2 linked regions of the Prochlorococcus marinus str. SB genome follow. The protein of the gene in region 2 interacts with the protein of the main gene of each other region in a pairwise test. Links are inferred from orthologs where the notes say so. Each region holds a gene or a part of one and is shown on either strand. Other genes may lie near its edges.

What was found. The genes of interacting proteins can lie anywhere in the genome.
Region 1: the proteins of accC (region 2) and ribD interact in binary tests that used the Escherichia coli proteins (3 or more experiments, as listed by UniProt). The link is inferred for Prochlorococcus marinus str. SB from one-to-one orthologs.

Annotation. Positions count from the first base shown.
Region 1 is NZ_JNAS01000002.1:1,052,582-1,055,968, reverse strand. Bases 223-3,219 are described here. They hold ribD (bifunctional diaminohydroxyphosphoribosylaminopyrimidine deaminase/5-amino-6-(5-phosphoribosylamino)uracil reductase RibD), read right to left. Parts: upstream 2,270-3,219; coding sequence 1,175-2,269; downstream 223-1,174. Other genes in these bases: EV02_RS00870 (bifunctional cobalt-precorrin-7 (C(5))-methyltransferase/cobalt-precorrin-6B (C(15))-methyltransferase), read left to right, coding at 3,095-3,219; EV02_RS00865 (hypothetical protein), read right to left, coding at 2,760-3,011; EV02_RS00860 (DUF3122 domain-containing protein), read right to left, coding at 2,285-2,785; ftsH (ATP-dependent zinc metalloprotease FtsH), read right to left, coding at 223-1,061. In the rest of the region: more of ftsH, read right to left, coding at 1-222; more of EV02_RS00870, read left to right, coding at 3,220-3,387. UniProt on the Escherichia coli protein: Converts 2,5-diamino-6-(ribosylamino)-4(3h)-pyrimidinone 5'-phosphate into 5-amino-6-(ribosylamino)-2,4(1h,3h)-pyrimidinedione 5'-phosphate.
Region 2 is NZ_JNAS01000002.1:558,594-564,303, forward strand. What follows is about bases 1,711-4,522. They hold accC (acetyl-CoA carboxylase biotin carboxylase subunit), read right to left. Parts: upstream 3,886-4,522; coding sequence 2,536-3,885; downstream 1,711-2,535. Other genes in these bases: EV02_RS03260 (Ycf66 family protein), read right to left, coding at 1,711-1,856; psbX (photosystem II reaction center X protein), read right to left, coding at 1,937-2,122; EV02_RS03255 (YggT family protein), read left to right, coding at 2,213-2,518; EV02_RS03240 (glycosyl transferase), read left to right, coding at 4,253-4,522. Outside these bases: EV02_RS03270 (ABC transporter ATP-binding protein/permease), read left to right, coding at 1-642; EV02_RS03265 (chlorophyll a/b-binding protein), read left to right, coding at 651-926; more of EV02_RS03260, read right to left, coding at 927-1,710; more of EV02_RS03240, read left to right, coding at 4,523-5,518; EV02_RS03235 (PRC-barrel domain-containing protein), read right to left, coding at 5,522-5,710. UniProt on the Escherichia coli protein: This protein is a component of the acetyl coenzyme A carboxylase complex; first, biotin carboxylase catalyzes the carboxylation of the carrier protein and then the transcarboxylase transfers the carboxyl group to form malonyl-CoA.

The sequences.
Region 1 (3,387 bases), 490 kb from region 2 along the record:
ATCTCCAATATAGTTTTTCTACCAGACAAATCTGGTCTATCAACTAAAACTTGTCTGTCAAATCTTCCTGGTCTAAGAAGTGCAGCATCGAGGACTTCAGGCTGGTTAGTAGCAGCAAGTACTATAACTGGCTTATCAGCTGAAGCAAATCCATCCATTTCAGTAAGAAGCTGATTTAAAGTTTGTTCTCTTTCATCATTACCGCCAACGACCCCCATAGATCCAGAACGACTTTTACCAATAGCATCCAATTCATCAATAAAGATAATACATGGAGCTTTTTTCTTTGCTTGTTCGAATAAATCTCTTACTCTTGCAGCACCTGCACCAACAAAAAGCTCGACAAATTCAGAACCTGAAATTATAAAGAAAGGAACTTCTGCTTCTCCCGCAACAGCTTTCGAAAGAAGAGTTTTACCTGTTCCTGGAGGTCCCACAAGAAGTACCCCTTTTGGTATTCGCGCACCGATATCTGTGTATCTCTCAGGTTTTTTTAGAAAATCAACTATTTCCGTTAATTCATCCTTAGCTTCATCAACCCCAGCTACATCAGCAAATGTCACTTTTGATTCATCATCAGGCACGTAAACTTTTGCTTTACTTTTAGTAAAACTAAGAGCACCCTGAGCACCTCCTCCACCCATACTTCTTCTGGCGAAGAATTGTAAAACAAGAATAAAAATTAAAGGAGGAACAACCCAACTCAATATGGTTGAGAAAAAATTAGGTTTTTTGGGAGGTGCGGCAGCGAATTCCACCCCTTTACTCTCTAACCTTTGTGGAAGGTCCATATCAAAAATTGGGGTTGTTGCTAAAACAGAGGGTGCACCTTCTTCAGCTCCATTTAACTCATATCTAATTTGTTCTTGAGTGATATAGGCACGCTTAACCTCCCCATCATTAACCTGATCAATAAATAATGAGTAAGGGACTCTTGGTATTTGCATATTTTGGTTAGGGAACAGGCTACTAAAAAGAAGTAATGCTCCAACTCCTATCAAAATAATATTTACAATTCCAAATCTTCTATTAGGTTGATTATCATCCTGTCTTATTGGCATAGTTGTTAACAAATTTGCTTTTATTATAAACTAAACGATGAATTTCCGTATCTGTATTTTTTTTTGGGGTAAGAACCGTACGGTACTTTGACGCATAGAAATTATTGTAAAAATTAATTTTTGAATGAGCTCTTTATACATATATCACTTCCAATCAAACTAAACTGTGAATCACTTAATTTAATAATTTCATGCATATCTTCAAATTTAAAATCACCAAAAGGATTCATACTATTTTCTCCGCCCAAAATTTTTGGAGCAATAAAAGTTATAAATTCCTGAATACAATTAGATTTAATAGCGGCGGTAGCCAATCTAGGGCCACATTCCCACAAAACTTTGTTACATCCCCTTTTAGCTAGTATTTTTGAAATTAACTCTGGATTATCTGATGATACCTTTTCAACATCCACACATTTTGGAATCCTTGAGAGGTAGCTTTCATTTGCTGTTGAAGAATCATAAATAAGTAATGTTTTTGCCTTATTACAATCCCAAAGATTAGATTTTGTTGGCAAGTCTAAACTTTTTGTAAACACAACCCGCAAAGGCTCAGGATTTTTGGAACCTCTGGAAGTTAAGAGTGGATTATCTCTTCTTAATGTGTTTCCACCAATGATTATTGCATCAAATTCTGATCTAAAAGAGTGTACTAATGCCCGTGATTCTTCATTAGTAATCCATTTACTTTTTCCATTTTTTAAAGCTATTCTTCCATCAATACTCATTGCCCATTTAAAAACACCAAATGCCTTTTTAGTAATATTCCTATGAATGAAAGCCCTATTTAAATCTAGGGATTCCTTTTTACATAATCCTAAGTGAACTTGTATTCCAGCTTCTTTTAGCAGCTTTATACCTTTACCAGCGACTCTTATATCAGGGTCTTCGATAGATATGTAAGCCTTTTTTATCCCCGAGGATATCACCTTATCTACACATGGAGGTGTTCTACCCTGGTGGCAACAAGGTTCGAGATTTACATAAATTGACCCACCTCTAGCATCTTTTTTTAAATTATTAAAAGCCATTGCCTCTGCATGAGGCATCCCTGCCTTGAAATGAAACCCTTCTGAAATAAGGTTTCCATTCTTATCAATTATCACTGCTCCCACCCTTGGGTTTGGACTCGTTGTATTTTTACCTAAAGAAGCTAAAAAAATTGCTCTTTTCATCCATTTTGTATGGCTCACATTTTTATCAGTCATCTCCAAAAATCAAATTCAATTTATTGATCTCCACTCTTTAACAACAAAGGGAGGAACAGGTAACTCAGAAAAAACTCCCGACAAAGATAATCTTAATGGTCTATTTTTATCTAAATTTTTAATCAATTCATTAAGATCGAATTCTGCTGCAGCTTGTCTTCCATCATTTGCTAATTCAACATTAAGTAATGTTTTGTCATCTAAAAGCCACTGTTTTCTCCCTGATTCAACCCTCAATTGAGTGGGATGATCAATCCTAAGATTCCCTGGATATCCTATTACTCTCAAGATCAATTTATCTTCAAAAAGAGGTGATTTATAAGCTACTAATTGCCAAGTCTCAAAGTCCAAATCCCTTAAAAACTCACTGCTAGCATTCATTAATTCCCCATTTATTTCTGTTTCTGCAACTTCTGCGGATACTTTTATTGGGTTAAAAATGAAGGATAGTAGTAAAAGTAAAGGTAATATTCCTTTTAAAAATATATTTTTATTTGATTTTGTAATTTTCTTCATTTTCCGAATCCATCAGGGCATCAAGAGTAACAGCTGTTCTTACAATAGCTTGATATCTTTTGATTATTTTACGATTTTTTTTTATAACTCGAGATAAATTCAAAGAGTCTTTTTCAGAATAGTTAGATGTTAAATCGTTAGAATCTTCTTCAATAAACTCGAATTCACTATCTTTTTTTATTAAAGTTAATAATAAATCATGTAATCTCTTTCTTCTTTCAGACAATTGATTTATTATTAAAGCTCGAACAATCATAAGATAATTTAATAAAACATTCAAATAGATAAGTTTCTTTTAATTAAATATTCATGACTGAAAAAAGAAAAATTCATGTAGTAGGAATTAATTCTTATAAATTTGAGGATTTACCCCTTAAATTACAAAATCTATTTCAAGAGACAGTTTCAATTGCAGTTCCAAATTTATATTTTGAAGAAATAAAATCCTGGAGCGAAAATTGTTTAGAAAAAAAGAAATTATTTTTTTCGAGCAACAGTAATAAGGAACTTTTTCACTGGCTTAGATCACAAAAAAAAGATGTAATTTTAATTTCCAGAGGAGATCCACTTTGGTTTGGCATTGGGAGAATACTACTAGAAAA
Region 2 (5,710 bases):
CTTATTAATAATGCTGACCTTTGCCCACCAGGATCAAATAAAATAATAATTAAAAATTTAAATTTAAGCATCGACAATAATCAATCACTTTTGGTAGTAGGACCATCTGGGTGCGGAAAAACATCTTTACTAAGAATGATTAGTGGTTTATGGGAACCCGATCAGGGAGTAATTAAAAAACCAAAAATTGGGGAATTACTATTCATACCTCAAAAACCATATATGCTACTTGGTTCTTTAAGGGAACAATTATGTTATCCCACAGAAGTCAATAAATTTAGTGATGAACATCTTACTTCTGTACTTCATGAAGTAAATTTAAAAACTTTAGTGGATCGGTATCCTAATCTTGATATCAAACAAGATTGGCCACGAATTCTTTCCTTAGGCGAGCAACAAAGATTAGCTTTTGCAAGACTCTTACTAAATTCACCAAGATTTGCAGTACTTGATGAAGCAACAAGTGCTTTAGATATTAACACTGAAAAAAAACTATATAGTTTACTTAAGAAAAGAGAACTTTCTCTCATTAGTGTTGGACATAGACCAAGCTTAAAAGATTTTCACGAAAATATTTTAGAATTAAATGGACAGGGAGACTGGAAATTATTGACTTCTGATAAGTATAATTTTAAGGATTAACAAAAAAAATGAATTCGAAAGAAGAACAAACTAACTCAGAAGTCACTAATCTAGAGAATGAGAGTCTTATAGAAGAGCAAAAAGATCCAAATTATATCAATGAACAAATTGGAGATAATCAATTAGATAAAAAATCGATGGAAATCAAAGATGAATATAAATTTGGATGGAGTAGTTATTCTGAAAAAACTAATGGAAGATTTGCAATGATTGGCTTTCTTTCAATAATATTAATTGAACTATTTAGTAAACAATCGTTTTTAAAATGGGCAGGAATACTATGATTAATCATCAAATCTAGAACTATTATCTCTAGGTTTTTTCTTGTTTGTTCCAACGTTATATCTACTATTTAGATTTTTTGAACTTGATCTAACTGAAGAGCTTACTCTACGAGTCTCACGTGGTTTTTTACCTTGATTAGCATCTTTAAATGAAGCATCTTCTACTTGAGCTGTTGAAGTTTGCTGCCTAATAGGGGATCTAGTAGGTTTCTTTCTTAATGGAGAAGAATTAGCAGGAGGAGAGATATTATCTTGTCTAGAAACTGTACGATTCATTCTGGGTCTTGACCCTGTTTTAACTTCATCGCGAGATAAATTTCTTCTTTCACCAAAGTTATTTGTTTCTGGTTGTTTCCTATTTCTATCTTCAGAAGTCTGTCTTCTCCTTCTTATAGGCTCGTCATTTTCAAACTGACTTATTTCCCTTGTAGATGGCCTACTTCTACTTGCTGCTGCAGATGGTATGGCTCTTGAAACATTCCTCCTACTAGATCTACCCTCCACATAGTCTTCTTCAAATTCATCTTCTTGAGGTTTAAATCTTCTAGATGGCCTTTCAGATTCTTCAAACCTATCATAATCGTCACTAAATCGACCTCTAGAATTTCTTGGAAGATCAGAAATAGGATCATCATCAAAATAAGATGACCTTCTAGCTTGATCAGTAGCAACTCCCCTCAATCGCACACTTTCATATGCAAAAAAAACAGTAGTTCCTGCTAATAAAAACTGGCCAAATTGAAGGATAGGATCTAACCTCCAGCCTTGAAAAAATAATATTCCTCCGCACAAAAGTCCAATTGCTGCGAAGAAAACATCATAATCCCGCGCCAAAGCAGGCTTAAAGGACCTCAAAAAATAAAGGCCTCCTCCACATACCGCGAGAACTATACCAACAATACTGGCCCAATTGAGACTAGCATTGACCACATTCTTTCTCCAAAAATTTATTTTTTAAAGGGTTACTTAAATCCCCTATATATATAGTGTACTTAAAACTTCTACAAAAACTAGCGTCTTCCAGTAGAAGTACGATCGAGGGAATCTTTCTGGCTGACAAAAATCAAAAATGCAGTGGCTGGAATAACGATAAGTAAGGCCGCAGCAATAAAACTACCTATCATTCCCACTGCGGAATTATTTGCAACTTCAGCAGAAAAATCTGCGGCTAGTAATAAATTAGAGATTTGAAACACTTTTTAAATATTTAATTCTCAATTTATAATACGAATTAAATACGTTTTAATGGGTTATTTATTAAGATGAGTTAAATAATTGTGATTTCCTTGCTTGTAAACTGCCTCCAAATTTTAGATATTAGTTTAGGAATTTCTCTCTCATATCTTACTATAGTTTTTCTAATAAGATTAATACTTACTTGGTACCCAAAAATTGATTTAAGTAACGGTTTATGGTTATTAGTTTCAATACCATCAAGCTCTATTCTTAATTTAACAAGAAAACTAATTCCTCCTATTGGAGGCGTTGATGTTGGACCCGTAATTTGGATCGGATTTATAAGCTTTTTAAGAGAAGTATTAGTCGGTCAGCAAGGGCTTATAAAACTTGCATTGCATACACATATTTCATAGATTCTTTTAATTATTTATCAGTAATTTGGCAATAATTCTTCTTCTACATATTTAGTATGTATCTTACCCTGCTTAAATTTAGATTTATTCAGTAAGGTTAGATGAAAGTTAATTGTTGTAGGAATACCAGTTACTGCACATTCATTTAAAGCCCTATTCATACGTTTAATTGCAGTGTTACGATCCTTTCCCCAGACTATTAATTTACCAATTAATGAGTCATAGAAAGGAGGGATTTCATAGCCTGTATATACATGACTATCCACCCTTACACCAGGGCCGCCAGGAGGAAGCCACCCAGTTATTTTTCCGGGAGATGGGCGGAAATTGTGAGAAGGATCTTCAGCATTGATTCTACATTCAATGGCATGACCGTTTAAATGGATATCATCCTGATTAAATTCCAAGTTTGCTCCGCTTGCGATTTTAATTTGCTCAGCTATTAAATCAACTCCTGTAACCATTTCAGTAACAGGATGTTCAACTTGAATCCTAGTATTCATTTCCATAAAATAAAAATTATCATCATCATCAACTAAAAATTCAACTGTCCCCGCCCCTTCATAGCCGATACTTTTTGCAGCAGCAATAGCTGCGTTCCCCATTTTTTTTCTTAGCTCAGTATTAATTGCAGGACTAGGAGACTCCTCTAGTAACTTCTGATGTCTTCTTTGAACTGAACAATCTCGCTCTCCTAAATGAACAACATTACCCGACCTGTCGGCCAAAATTTGAATTTCTACATGTCTTGGCTTCTTTATAAATTTCTCCATATATAAACCATCATTACCAAAAGCTGCTTCTGCTTCGCTTTGAGCTGCTTTAAACATTTTTTCTAGATTACCAGAGTTTTCAACCAACCGCATACCTCTTCCACCTCCTCCAGCAGTGGCTTTAATAATTACCGGATAGCCAATATCCTCTGCCAATTTATAAGCCTCATCAACATTTGATAACAAGCCTTTACTACCAGGTACTGTTGGCACTCCAACTGCTTCCATAGTTTCTTTAGCTGTAGATTTATCTCCCATAGATCTAATAGCTTTAGGAGATGGGCCAATAAAAATTATGCCGTGATCATTACACATCTCAGCAAATTTATCATTTTCCGCAAGAAATCCATAACCAGGATGAATAGCATCAACTCCTCTCGATGTAGCAGCAGCAAGTATATTTGGAATATTTAAATAACTCTTATTACTTAATGAATCTCCTACGCAAACCGCCTCATCAGCAAGCTGAACATGCAATGCTTTTTTATCAACAGTGCTAAAGACTGCAACGGTTGCAATACCTAGTTCTCTACAACTTCTGACAATTCGTAAAGCTATTTCTCCACGATTAGCAATTAAAACTTTTTCAACCATTATAAAAATAAATATTGAAGAAATGAAATGACTAAAAATAAAAAATTATTTGCCAAAGTATTCAACAAAATTTTTTAGTGATCAGAGGACATTTTTTACAATACAACCTAAAACGTTATATATGTATAAATATTTGTTTTATGCAATAGAAAAATTATTCATCATATTCAAAAAACTCTTTTCTAACTACATGCTTAATTCAGCTAATAATGTATGATATTTTAAGGTTTAAGCATCCCCAGGCTGTTAAAAAACCCTTTGCGGACGTGGCGGAATTGGTAGACGCGCACGTCTAAGGAGCGTGTGGCTTCGGCCTTGCGAGTTCAAGTCTCGCCGTCCGCATTTAATTTATTTTGGTTTAACTGCAATGAAAAAAGAATCAGTTGCAGTAGTTATAATTTCCAATGGTCCTGGTGAATTAACTACATGGGTAAATCCTGTAGTGGATGAGCTAAGCAAAATAAATAAATCACTATGTGATGAAGATAAACAGGATTTTACTCTTAGGTTAGTCCTTGTTCCTTGCCCAAATGCCACTGGTAAAGAATTTTTAGTTGCAAATTCATGGAATAAATTCGAATTAATTACAAAATCCAAAAGTTTTTGGAAATTATTAATAAAGCCACATTCTTTTGCTCATTGGCCAAAAAAAGGGATAGTTATTTTCCTTGGAGGGGATCAATTTTGGAGCATTTTATTAGCTAAAAGATTAGGTTATTTAAATATCACATATTCTGAATGGGTTTCACGATGGCCTAAATGGACCAATGAAATTGCTGCTATGAATGTAAAAGTAAAAGAGTTAATACCTAAAAGATATAAATATAAATGTAAAGTAATTGGTGATTTGATGGCAGATATCAAACTTAATAGCGAAATATCACTAAGAAATAAAGAAAAAAAACACATTGCATTATTGCCTGGTTCTAAGAAAGCAAAGCTTTCTATTGGAATTCCTTTCTTCTTAGAAGTTGCAGATCATATCGCTAAAGAAAATCAAAATATAAATTTTATAATCCCCATTGCACCAACTACTAATAAAAGTGAATATTTATTTTTTCAAAGCAACAAAAATCCAATTGCTAAATATTACTCATCAAAAATCAAAACAATTAAAAACTTCAAAGACTCTAATTTTGATTATGTAATTGAAACATCAAAAAAAACAAAGATTTATCTAATTAAGAAACATCCTTGCTATGAAATATTAAAAGAATGTGATCTTGCAATTACAACTGTAGGAGCAAATACTGCAGAATTAGCAGCAATTAGTCTTCCAATGTTAGTTGTTCTGCCAACTCAACATTTAAATATGATGAACGCTTGGGATGGCATTACTGGAGTAGTTGGAAAAATTTCATTCATAAATAGATTTATAACTTTTATGATTAAAAATTTTTATTTTAAAAAAAAGAAGTTTTTTGCTTGGCCAAATATTAAAGCTAAAAGAATGATTGTCCCTGAAAGGATAGGTAATATTTCAACAATAAAAATTGCAAAAGAAGTATTATTTCTTATTAAAAATAGAGATCAATTAAAAAGTATTAGGAAAAATCTAAAAAAAGAAAGGGGCGATAAAGGTGCAGCAAAAAAACTTGCTTCTATAATTCTTAATTCAATAAAAAAACTTTAACAATTACCAGGGATCATCAATTTCAAACTTTTCTGATTTTTTATTATCTTGAACTAAATTTTGTTCTTTTAGTGGTTCAATATCTAAAGTTTCAGTTGCATTTTGAATTGGTCTTTTCGAAGCTAAATTAGTAGTTGATTGTTTTTTTTGCTTTAAATCAATATTGTTTTTTTCATCTATTTGATTAACACT